One region of the Paenibacillus sp. BGI2013 genome, then DNA from elsewhere that is predicted to be linked to it. Evidence: riboswitches for the same ligand, from Rfam matches in the RefSeq annotation. Region 1 holds a riboswitch; each other region holds the start of a gene.
What was found. Region 1 has a riboswitch for cyclic di-AMP ahead of CXK86_RS31225 (C40 family peptidase). Riboswitches for the same ligand answer to the same signal wherever they lie in the genome.
Positions count from the first base shown of each region.

Region 2: linked by a shared signal. The riboswitch ahead of CXK86_RS10770 (3D domain-containing protein) and the one ahead of CXK86_RS31225 (C40 family peptidase) in region 1 are both predicted to bind cyclic di-AMP.
Region 3: linked by a shared signal. The riboswitch ahead of CXK86_RS02150 (C40 family peptidase) and the one ahead of CXK86_RS31225 (C40 family peptidase) in region 1 are both predicted to bind cyclic di-AMP.
Region 4: linked by a shared signal. The riboswitch ahead of CXK86_RS29370 (resuscitation-promoting factor) and the one ahead of CXK86_RS31225 (C40 family peptidase) in region 1 are both predicted to bind cyclic di-AMP.

Region 1 covers NZ_PJFA01000026.1:17,946-21,075, reverse strand. The annotation lists gene CXK86_RS31235 (M1 family metallopeptidase) at 1-403, shown strand, start outside; gene CXK86_RS31230 (hypothetical protein) at 414-1,265, shown strand; cyclic di-AMP (ydaO/yuaA leader) riboswitch at 1,511-1,648, shown strand; gene CXK86_RS31225 (C40 family peptidase) at 1,652-2,122, shown strand; gene CXK86_RS31220 (GNAT family N-acetyltransferase) at 2,478-2,972, shown strand; gene CXK86_RS31215 (c-type cytochrome) at 3,123-3,130, shown strand, end outside.
Region 2 covers NZ_PJFA01000003.1:759,004-762,133, reverse strand. The annotation lists gene lpdD (prenylated flavin chaperone LpdD) at 1-71, opposite strand, end outside; gene CXK86_RS10775 (polysaccharide deacetylase family protein) at 225-1,016, shown strand; gene CXK86_RS10770 (3D domain-containing protein) at 1,125-1,799, opposite strand; cyclic di-AMP (ydaO/yuaA leader) riboswitch at 1,802-1,996, opposite strand; gene CXK86_RS10765 (amino acid ABC transporter ATP-binding protein) at 2,215-2,937, opposite strand; gene CXK86_RS10760 (ABC transporter substrate-binding protein/permease) at 2,924-3,130, opposite strand, start outside.
Region 3 covers NZ_PJFA01000001.1:471,251-474,380, forward strand. The annotation lists gene CXK86_RS02130 (xanthine phosphoribosyltransferase) at 1-160, shown strand, start outside; gene CXK86_RS02135 (hypothetical protein) at 258-587, shown strand; gene CXK86_RS02140 (hypothetical protein) at 707-925, shown strand; gene CXK86_RS02145 (carboxymuconolactone decarboxylase family protein) at 1,067-1,396, shown strand; gene CXK86_RS02150 (C40 family peptidase) at 1,470-1,934, opposite strand; cyclic di-AMP (ydaO/yuaA leader) riboswitch at 1,940-2,071, opposite strand; gene pelA (pectate lyase) at 2,490-3,130, shown strand, end outside.
Region 4 covers NZ_PJFA01000020.1:15,309-18,438, forward strand. The annotation lists gene CXK86_RS29365 (TatD family hydrolase) at 1-538, shown strand, start outside; cyclic di-AMP (ydaO/yuaA leader) riboswitch at 780-1,033, shown strand; gene CXK86_RS29370 (resuscitation-promoting factor) at 1,307-2,491, shown strand; gene rnmV (ribonuclease M5) at 2,647-3,130, shown strand, end outside.

The DNA.
Region 1 (3,130 bases):
TGATTATTTTGATCAATACGTCTATAGTAACGGGATGGCTGACTTTGCTGTAGAGAAGATTCGTGTTACGCCCGTACAGAAAGACGGTCAAACATTGTACGAGTCATCCGTGACGATCGCAAAAAAAGGTAGTGATTACAGCGCCGTTCCTGTTCGCATTGCTTTTGAAGACGGGCATATCCTCACCAAGCAATGGAATGGCAAAGAAGATCGCATCACGTATAAATTAACTCACACATCCCCCGTATTCTGGGCCATGACCGATCCCCTGTACTCGATCGTGCTGGAGAACCGCCATATGAACAATTTCCTGAAATCCGGACTGGATGAGCAGACGAAGTCCCGCTGGAGCATGAGTGTAACCAAACTAATAGAAGCCATATTCGGAGGTCTGTCATGGTGAGGTGGAAACGGTGAAAGCGAAAATACGTGAAGGCTGGTTTCTCGTCCGTCAGCATATGTTCATTGCCGCACTCTTATTTCTCTATCAACTCATTTGGGGATATTTCTTCTATCGAATGGTACAATCGGCCGTCATCCCACTGCTCCTTCGCTATCCAGATGCTGATGCCGGTGAGCTGAGTACACTTTTGTTCAAAATGGAAAGTCAACTTAACCTGTCTACCCATCCGGAGGTTCATCGTTATCTATGGATTCTCGGGGGCATGCTGCTGGTTCGCATGTTGATCAGCCCCCTCATTCAGGCAGGACTGCTCTACTCACTTCAGCACTTTAATTCTACAGAAGAGCGTATCCCCTTTGTCCGCGGAATCAAAAATCTGTGGAAACCGATGCTACTGCTCCACACCATACGTACATTATTGATACTTCTGCCCGCCTACTGGCTCATACCGAAGCTTTACTCAATTCTCATGGACGGATTTCATTCCCTTCAATTACTTTTGCCTGGTATACCTTATGTTGCTTCCTGGATTGTATATGGTTGGATCATCCACCATGTCATACTCTACATGCAGTTCGGTGTTTCGGCACCAGAAGGAGAAGGCGGGGCTCACGGTACCCTCAAAGCCCTCTGGATTGCACTGCGTCATCTCATCGCCGTAATCGGCATTGCACTCCTGCTGGGCGGAGTACACCTACTCGTCTTTGGGGCATTCACTACAGCCTCATGGTTATTAACGGGACTTACCGGACTTATACTACAACAGACGTATCCACTTGCCAGGTGTCTATTGAGTCTGTGGAAAATATGCAGCCATTTCCGATTATGGCAGTCCAAAATATCCAAAGGTGAGAGCAGATAGTTTAAAAATTGTTACCATCACATGTTAAACTCATGGCCTAATATGTACTTATAAATAGGCAAACCTCAACCTTTCCCCGTCAAAGGTCGAGGTTTTTTTTGCTAAATTTGTTGCTAAACGTTGCCAAAGCCGTACTCCTCTGTTACAATAATCGCAGTGAGTTTTTAGTAACAACTTTGTAATATTTACATTCATATTTGTAACTACTTAAAATTAAATCGTCATTTCTTGATTTCGCAGGTGCATAACTAGCATAGCCAAATTCCTGGCACCTGGGAAGCGGGGGAACCAGTTATGGGTGAATTGATCTTGCTACAGAGGGATCATAGGGGACCTTCAACCGAATCCTTAAGCTAACCTCGCAGGCGTTGGAAGGGGAATATCTCTTGTTCAAGAAGAAATTAACCGCAGCTGTACTTAGCATCACATTCGCTTTATCGCTTGGTGCAGGTAGCGCATTCGCAGATTCAAAGATGGACAAAGTAATTGATTCAGCAATGGGAACTACATATCAAAGTGGAGGAACAACGCTCAACGGCTTTGACTGCTCCGGATTTACACGGTATGTATTCGACAAGTTGGGTATTGATTTGGCACGCCAATCCAGTTCCCAATTCGACATGGGCGATTCCGTATCCCGCATGGAAATGAGAGCTGGCGATCTGGTGTTCTTTAATACAACAGGTAAAGGCGTATCCCATGTAGGAATTTTTGTAGGGGATGGAAAGTTCGCACACTCCTCTTCTTCCAAAGGCGTTACGATCAGTGCATTGAGTGAAAACTATTGGGCCAATCGTTATGTTGGCGCAAAACGGATTATGAGCACGGACGCATATGAATCACTGGCCCTTGACTAGGGACAAGCTGAGCAACATGATGCTGTAACCATTAAACATACTGGAACGAAGCAAGAAGCATAACAGAACCGCCCGGTACATTCTCCGCAGGAATGTATCCGGCGGTTTTTTTGTGCTTCAATCCTTATTCATGTTGCAAGTTATACTCGGGGCATATCCTGCGACATCAACAGGTTCATTTTGCGTTCGTTCGTCCGTGCCCTTATGATGTTTTTACCCATCCCGTTATAATATAAACGAAATTACCGGAACTTTTGTTTCATTTTTTTTCTTGGGAAGGAAGACTTGCTAAATGAACATCACTTTTGTAGAGTGGACAAAGAGTTCTGTTTCAAGGAAAGGAGCATGCAGGTGTATGAAGGAAACCCCTGTGACGTTTCACGTTGTACCCATGCGAGAAGAACATGCGGAGCTTATCTGCAGTTGGCAGTATGATCCGCCTTACAATATCTACAGCTGGCTCCCCTGGGAGCAGATGAAAGCTCTGGAAGTGGAATTCGGAGATGCACAGCTGCGGCAGGAGCAATATGCGAGCGTCCTGGATCAGAACGATCGTATATGTGGGTTTGCTCAATACTTCCCACTTCAAGGGGTAACCCGGATTGGCCTTGGCATGCATCCAGAGCTGTGTGGTCAGGGTCAAGGGACAGCTTTTGTCACTGCCATTGTACAGGAAGCCATTCGCCGAAATCCCACGAATGAGATTGATCTGGAAGTACTCACTTGGAATGCTCGTGCCATTCAAGTCTATCTGAAGAGTGGATTTGTCACCCATGATACATACGAACGGCAGACCCCAACCGGCTTGAAGCCCTTTCACTGTATGGTTTATGAAGGGCCTCGCGGTTAGAATCCATTGCAAAACAACCAAATTTGCCCCTTGTTATGTGATTAGTTCAAAAAATTCCCACAAAATGCTATGATGTCAGTACAGGTTCCGTTATAATGATATGGATAGTTTCAGGTTAGATGATCTTTCATTCTGGAGGGGACATAAGGGATGCACAA
Region 2 (3,130 bases), on a different contig from region 1:
ACGAGAAAAACCTTATCTTCTCCTGCTTCAATCACCTGTAAACGTATGGATTTCAAATCATATGTACTCATACCCATCCACCTATCCTTTTCTATATGTTATATATGGAGGAATTATGGCTGTCATGAGCTAAATCGGCAATGAAACTTCTCACACTGCGCATATTTTATGGAGCTCCCGGGCATACCAAGGAGAACGTCATTTTGGAAAAGGAGGCCGTTATTATGCGCGTACGCCTCATTATGCTAATGGTTATCGTTATTTTTCTCGGAGGATATCATGCTCCAGTTTCATCGCGGGATGTTTCAAGCCCGCCAAGTGAATCCGTATCAGGTTCGGATTCTGCGGAAGAAGAACAACTGACATTGGGACAATTACGTCAAAAATATGCCGATACGTTCAAAACCAATGGTCCTTCAACCAAGAAGGTTGCACTGACTTTTGATGATGTACCTGATCCACGATTTACTCCACAAGTGCTGGATGTATTGAAGAAATACAATGTCAGAGCTACATTCTTTATCGTGGGTAGTCGTGCTGAGAAACATCCGGATCTGGTGAAACGCATCGTTAAGGAAGGGCATATGGTTGGTAATCACAGCTACAATCATCCTGAATTCAGTAAGCTGTCGATGAATGCCTTTCGCAAACAAATTTTACATACCGGGGATATTATTCGACGTTTGGCAGGATATACGCCCAAGATGATTCGGCCGCCTTATGGAGACATTAATGAAGAACAGCTGAGATGGGCTGCCAAACAACACTATAGCATTGTGAACTGGAACGTAGACTCCCTGGACTGGAAAGGCCTTTCAAAGGAACAGGTGAAAGATAACATCCTCTCTGCCGTGAAACCTGGCTCCATCGTTCTGCAACATGCTGGAGGCGGTGTAGGATCAAACCTGAACGGCACGATTGAGGCTTTGCCTGAAATCATTGAGGAATTGCGTAATCGGGGATATGAACTGGTCACCTTGGACGAAATGTTGGGATTGCCAAAGGCCAAAGATTAAGATGAACGTGATAGAAAATAAATTAGAATATTAAAAGGGTGCTGTTCAATCGCGAATTAGCGACTGGCAGACACCCTGTTTGAATTCATTTAAAATGTTATTTTCTCTCTACTTCAGAATGTACAGCTCGATATCCTGAAATCCAAATGAGCTTACAGACTGTTTGCTACCGGGGATAAAGATATCAATCCGGTGACCTTTGATTGCACCACCCACATCCCGCGCTGTGGCTACAAAAGCCTGTTTTGGCAATCCTGGATGGCTATGACCAGTTACCAGTACTTTGGTTCCGAGTGGAATTACACTTGGATCAACTGCAATCGTGCCCAGTTCAAGGTCATTTCCGAAATAATCGACTGCACCCCATCCTCCATTTTCAGACGGATCTGCAGAGTATGCCGTTGCTTTCACGTTAACGGCTTTGCTGTAATCGAATGTTTTACCCCAGGCTTGAACCACTTTGTTATCTGCGTTAACGTCCAAACTTGCTGTGGTAACTGTTTTGGCTGGGGTCTTGCTCTCCGTTGCCGCAGCGGCTGCAACATTGTTTGCCTTACCGGGAATCGTAATTTTCAAACCACCATAAATGTTGTAAGCCGAAATGTCGTTGTTTGCTTTAACCAACGTGTTGAGTGCTACTCCATATTGTTTTGATAAGGTGTAGAAGGTATCCCCTTCTTTGGCCACATGAACTGAATCGGCGTGAGCCGGAACGGCTTGAATGAGCATTGCTGTTGTCATTAATGCTACTGCTGTTTTGGCTATACGTTTCTTGTTAATCATGGTCTTCCTCCCTCATTGTGCCTGCGAAGTTAGTTGTCGGATTCGGATGAGGAGCCCACCCTATAGGTTATTCGTTACATTTGAAACGTTATGTACCCAATTCACCCCAAGCAGTGTGCTGTAGATCTTCCCCCTGCACAATCTGCATCGTTACATCCCCCACACTCCCTGTCCGGAAGTTTCGGCAGAGTTCAATATATCACAATTTTGTAACCTGAACTTGTAGTAATTCTTACCAAATGGTTTTTAGCATGTCATCAACTGTAAGAATACTGGATAATTCAGAAAAGTTGGCGAACCGACTTCTTTATATTTGGTAACAGAAAAGTTACTTTTCCGAATCCACACGTGATTATTATCCATAAAAAAATAGCGTTACCGACTCGAAGTCAGTAACGCTATTTGATCACATCGTTTAGAGTACTTTCGCAAGAAAATCACGTGTACGTGAATTTTTGGGTGCTCCAAACACCTCATCAGGTGTTCCCTCTTCCACAATAACCCCGCCATCCATGAACAGGATTCGGTCTCCCACTTCACGTGCAAAACCCATCTCATGTGTTACGATGACCATCGTCATTCCGCCTTCTGCAAGACGTTTCATGACATCCAGCACTTCACCGACCATCTCAGGGTCCAGTGCCGACGTAGGCTCGTCAAACAGCATCACATGCGGCTGCATGGCCAATGCTCTAGCAATGGCGATCCGCTGTTTCTGTCCACCAGACAGCTGATTCGGGAATGTATCTTTTTTATCGTACAAACCCACGGTGTTAAGCAGATCAGAGGCAATTTTCTCCGCTTCCTGAGTGGATTGTTTCTTCACTTTAATCGGAGCAATCGTGATGTTTTGCTGTACCGTTTTGTGTGGGAACAGGTTGAAGTGCTGGAACACCATGCCCATTTTCTCACGAGTTGCGTTAATGTTATGCTTGGGGTCCGTGATTGACACGCCTTCAAAATCAATCTCTCCTGAGGTAGGCTGTTCCAGCAGATTCAGACAACGCAAGAAAGTACTTTTACCTGAACCGGAAGGACCGATGACCACGACAACCTCACCTTTGCCAATCGTCACGTTTATGCCCCTAAGCACATCGTTATTTCCATAAGATTTGTGTAATTGTCTAACGTCTATCACTTGCACTCAACTTCCTTTCCAGTCGTCCCAGCAGCTTGGACAAAATGAACGTCATTACAAAGTAGATGGCTGCTGCAATTAGAAACGGACTCAACCCTTGGAACGTAATGTTCTTGACCACGCTAGCCTGATACATAATGTCCACCATACCGATAACGGAGATAATGGAGGATTCTTTGATGATAGTTATGAA
Region 3 (3,130 bases), on a different contig from region 1:
GCGTTCTGGCGCGGAACTCGTCGGATTCGGCGTTGTGGTCGAGAAAAGTTTCCAGGCAGGGGCACGCACGATTCGTGAACAGGGTATTCCGGTGGAAGCCTTGGTACGCATTCGTTCCCTGAACGATGGTACGGTACAATTTGACGATAACGAAATGTGACATTTTAAAGGAATAGGGCCTATTTTTTGAACTATGCCTTTGCATGACCGCCGATTTCATTTATAATGGGGTTATGTTAGGGAGAGGAGGCAACACCATGGGGAACCAACCGGCAACAGAACAATTTTTTAATGATAAGCTGGCGGAATCGAAAGTTCATTTTGAACGTGCCCTGGATTGTAAACATACGGAATTCGATGACCTTTATCCCTATATGATTGAACATCCTCAATTTTTCTGGTACAAACGCTATGTTGCCTGGTCAGAATTACTGACGATTGTAGGCTTGTGCGAAGAGTTGTCCTTCTCTTGGAAAGAACAATTTACACCGCATCAAGTGGAGTACCTTGAAGAACGTGTGATGTCCGCCAAAGTGCTTGATTTTTGGTTCGAGAAGAACGACAGCAAAGAGCACGCGCAGCGGTAACTTTCAGTCGGGACATAATTTCGAATGACATGACAGTCCAATACAGTCACGTGAGACCTAAATGACTTTTCATTTAGGTCTCTTTTTGTAAATAAATTTGAAATATAGGAGCCATGAAGATGATTAGTGATACAGAATTGGACGCCCTGCGTCTGTCAGGTGAGAAAGTTAGAGTCGTACGGGACGAGCTGGAATCGAACGACGTGAAAGGGATTGTGGTTGCCTGGGATGGCGAGCAGGTACTTATCCGTCGTCAGAATCGACGTGTCGTTAAGCTGGACCGAGGTTACAGCTATCAGCTGTTCAGCGAGCCGCGCCAGAGTCCACTTAGTGAGTAACAGCTTATAATTATGGCAGAGCCATGCGCGTTAAATGTTTGGAATTACCATGATTTCTTGGCATAAATGACTCACTCGGGAGAGAAGATAGGTACAGTGAGGAAGATCTGTAACTATAGCCGAGAGGGTGTGCTACAAGCCATGACATTGATGAATGATAAAGTTCATGCCTACAAGGATCAGATTGGAGCATTAAGCGATGTACTGCCAGGTGTGGTGAAGTCGTATCATGAGTTTACCGGAGAATGTTTCCAACCTGGCGTGATTGATGCGAAGACAAAACAGCTAATTGCGCTTGGCATTGGATTATTCGCCAACAATGAGGTATGTACTTTCTACCATGTAGAAGAAGCCCGGGCCAAGGGAGCAACAGATCAGGAGATTATGGAGACCGTTGCGGTGGCCGGAGCTGTTGGAGGAGGACATGCCCTGTCTCAGGGTGCGATGCGAGTGCAGAAGGCGCTGCATTAGTAAGCAATGCAACATTCATTTTTAAGTGCAAAAAAGGCATCCGGTTAATAACCGATGCCTTTTTGTATGTGAATCACATTTTACCTAACATTTTATCATACATAAACTGTCCAGTTACCCGACGTGCTGTTACATAACGATCATTGAAGTATGGATTCGATAACTTCGTGATGCTTACACCTTTACTGCTGGAGGCATGAGCGAATTGTCCGCCGCCGATATATACACCTGTATGTGAAATGCCTTTGCCTGTTGTATTAAAGAACACCAGATCACCTGTCCGAACATTGCTCTTGGATACGGGAGTACCTGCTTTGGCTTGCTGCTGCGAAGTACGTGGCAATTCAATGCTGTATTTGTTGAAAAGATATCTCATAAAACCAGAACAGTCGAAGCCGGCTACAGTTGTGCCACCCCATTTGTAAGGAATACCTGTCATGTTGTTCACTACGGAGTTGATACTGCTTGCCTCTGTGCTTGTTGCCCCGGATGTAAATAATACAGCTGCTCCAAAAATGGAGATAATCAGTTTTTTCAAAATCAATGTTCTCCCTTCGATGCCTACGGAGTTAGCTAAGGGTTCGGTAGAAGGTTCCCTATATTTCCTATGTATAAGAATAATTCACCCAAATTGGTTCCCCCGTTTTCAAACATGAAACTCGGCAATGAATAATTAAGTTTTTGTAACTATTTGAAACTATATTGCATAAATGCGTAATTGTCAAACCCATTTAAAACCCTTCGTAATACCTCAATGTTAGCGGAATTAAGGTTTTTATATGAAAGAAGGGATCAAGTTTGGATATCATTCATGACAAAAACGTCATTATTGGTTCGCTTAAGACGAATTTGGATAAATAAATAGGTTTGTCATGAGTTAAAAGAACTATCCCGTTATGTAGAATTAGAGAGATTATATTCATTAAGTTGCATATATTGACAAAAATCGATTTTTTGCATATTATCTGATTATCCAATCCACATATTGGATTAAAATTGATTTTATTATGCGATAAATACAAATAAAGGAGGTTTGGGGCGTATATCATACGTAAAGTAGAAGTGGAAGATTTATAAAAACGAACATAGGAGAGTGTTACATTTGAAAGCGAAGAAAATAATTACTTTTGTCCTGGCATGTACGATGGTGTTCTCAGTAGTTGGAATGGCAGTTCTCCCTGTAGGGACGGTATCTGCTGCAGATGCGTCGGGTACTACAGCGAGTATTTCTGATATTTTGAAGAACCAGCTGCCGGATGGAGGTTGGAGAAAAGATTATAAACAGACAAGTGGAGAGTGGGCAAAGTCCACGATAGACAACAAGGCTACATACTCAGAAATTAGAAGATTGGCGAAGGAATTTAAAAAGACGAATGATCCGCGTTACTCCACAGCTGCAATCAAAGGAATTAACTTTTTGATCAACATGCAGTATTCAAACGGCGGGTGGCCACAAGTTTACCAAAGCTCCGGATACCACAAGCACATCACTTACAATGATGATGCCATGATTAATGTAATGATCATGCTGGATGAAGTAGCAGCACGCAAAGGTGATTTCTCATTTATCGACAGCACACTTGCTAACCGCAGTAAAAATTCAGTTGCCAAAGGTGTGGAGGCGATTCTGAATACACAGGTCGTTTCAGGTGGTAAGCTGACAGCATGGGGACAACAACATGATTCCAGCTCTCTTAAACCAGCGAGCGCAAGAATCTACGAAGTGCCATCACT
Region 4 (3,130 bases), on a different contig from region 1:
GATTGCATCTTTATGCAAGCATGAAAAAGTGGTTGCGATCGGTGAGATTGGATTGGATTATCACTGGGATACTTCACCAAAAGAGATACAGCATCGCGTATTACGACAACAAATTGCTTTGGCGCGTGAAGTGAACATGCCAATTGTCATCCATAATCGGGATGCACATGAGGATATCATAAGAATTTTGCGTGAAGAGAAGGCGGGCGAAGTTGGTGGTGTGATGCACTCGTTCTCGGGCAGTTGGGAAACAGCAAAAAGTTGTCTCGATATGGGCTTCCATCTCTCCTTCGGAGGACCGATCACATTCAAAAATGCAAAGCAGCCCAAAGAGGTGCTGGAGAAGGTTCCTATGGACCGGTTTTTCATTGAAACAGATGCTCCATATTTGACACCTCACCCTTATCGTGGGAAGCGAAATGAGACAGCGCATGTACGTCTGGTTGCAGAGGCAGCTGCGGAAATTAAAGGCATTTCGGTGGAGGAAATTGCTGCAATAACAACCAAAAATGCCATGGAACGATTTGGGATTCGGTAAAAAAACGAGCAAATGAGGTGAAAAAGGCAGGTAAGCGGAGGTAATTTGCCCTTTGATCCAAATAAATCAAGAATATTACAATATTTTAACCAAATATTCAGAAAAACGTACTTGATCAACGCTTTACAACATGCATCAAAACAGGATATCATCTTTTCAGTGAATTGTTGTGCGGAAAATTGGACAGATGTTCGGGGGATGAACAAAGGGACACTTTCCGATGAAACAACATTACTTTCATGAATCAGTCTCGCTGAGTCTCCGTTATCGGAGAGCGGGGGAACCAATAGGGCTTAAACATCGGTGTATTTGGCCGATGCGCAACGTTCGCTGACCCAAAAGCAGCGAAGGGAACTGCGAAGCCGTATTTGATTTCTTCTTTGGGTCTCGGGGTGAATTCAAGGGCGTCCGCCATGAGCGGGTGACCCAAGATAGGGCGGCTCTCTTTCGCCCGAACCCGACAGCTAACCTCGCAAGCGGAAAAAGAGAGGCAACCTCGTGCATGAATTTCCGATATTCAGAATCATTCGGAAGCCACGAAAGAGTTCCTCTTACACTCTTTCTTTGGCTTTTTTGTTTTTGAATAAAAGAAATATTGTCATCATACGGTAGGTATTCAGGAGGATGACATCATGTTGCGAAGATTGATTCATGGTGCAGAACCGGATTATGTTGGTCCAATCTGTGTTCTGTAGAAAATTTGGTATAGTCACGTCAAAGACATCATGCATTACTTTAGACGGCGAGGCTATGAAGGAGGACGGAGAAGTGGGCACATTCCAACCAGAAGAGACCCATGAGTCACGATCATCCAGTAAGTCTTTCGCGTTGCGGTGGAAGCATGAGAACATGCGTCAAATGGCATTGATCGCGATTTTCTCAATTGCGCTTACAATCATGATCTTGTTAGTCGTTTACGGTCAGGCCGGGAAACAAATTTCACTGGTTATTGATGGCAAAGCTCAGGTGGTAGAGACTCGTACAGGAATGCTTCAGGAAATGCTGGAGGAGCAGTCGATCACAGTCAGCCCTCACGATAAGGTATCCATGTCCATGAATGGGGCGATTACAGATGGAGACCGAATCGTTATTGAGCGGGCCGTTCCAGTTAACATTACGGCAGACGGAGACACCAAGACTCTGTATACAACCGATTCATCGGTAGAAGATGCAATTCAAAAATCAGGTATTCAAGTTGAAAGTAATGATAAAGTGTATCCGGCGCTTGGAACTGCGATCAAAGCGGAGATGAAGATCCGTGTAGTGCGCGTAACAAAGCGTACAGTGGAAGTAGAGCAACCGATCGCTTACAAAGTCATTAAAACGGCTGACCCTAGCTTGTACAAAGGGGATAACCGAGTCGTTGTGAACGGCAAAGAAGGCACAATTGTACAGCATATCGAAAAGGTATTTCAGGATGGAGAATTGGTCTCCAAAAAAATGGTCGGCAAATCTGTCGCGAATAATCGTGTAGATAAAGTGATCGCTGTCGGCACCAAAGCAAAACCGGTCGTGAAAGAACCTGAGATTCAGACCGTATCGGCTCAAACGTCAACAACCAAAAAGGCTACAACAACGAACTCGAAGAAAACATCTGCCTCGGGCAGCAAAGTGATTACCGTATCCGGGACTTCTTTTAAATACTCCAAAGTACTTAAAAATGTATCCATGACTGCCTACTCTTCCGAAGAGCCTGGCATTGGAACTAAAACAGCTTCCGGTACTCGTGTAACGGAAGGGCGCACCATTGCGGTTGATCCCAAAGTCATTCCAATTGGCTGGTGGGTATATATCGAAGGTCTGGGATTCCGTCGTGCGGAAGATACAGGCGGTGCCATTAAAGGCAACAAAATTGATGTGTATTATGACAGTGTGAAGCATGCCCTGAATTTTGGACGTAAGAAAGGCAAGACGGTCTACGTGATCGGTCCGGTGAAGCCGGAAGCGAACTAAAATCGTTTTACTTTGAAATGGGAATGCTATAAAATAGTTGCATGAATGATTCATGCGGAATATGCGGCGGAGGAGTCTGAATTCAGTCTCCCCCGCCGTTTGGCAGAGAAGAGGATATTCCTCTTCTTTTTGCGTTAGAAAGGAAGAAATGGAACATGATAAAAGAAGTCATTGTGGTGGAAGGCCGTGACGATACGGTAGCTATCCGTCGGGCCGTGGAAGCCGATACCATAGAAACAGGTGGATCAGCCATCAACCAACGCATTCTGAAGCGGATTGCGCTTGCTCAGGAGAGACGGGGAGTCATTGTACTGACAGATCCGGATCATGCTGGCGAACGCATTCGTAAAATCATTGCGAACAAGGTGCCTGGCTGCAAACATGCCTTCATTCCGGAAGCCGATGCAACGCGCAAAGGGGACATTGGGGTGGAGAATGCCTCACCAGAGGCGATCCGTCATGCTCTGGCGCGCGTACATACTTCATACGAAGGTGCTCCGAGCCTGATCGATTGGGAGGACCTGATCGCGGCAGGACTTATTGTGCATCCGCAGGCTGCTGCACGTCGTATGGAGATGGGCAATCTGCTGGGCATCGGTTATTGTAACGGTAAGCAGTTCCACAAACGTCTCAGTGTAT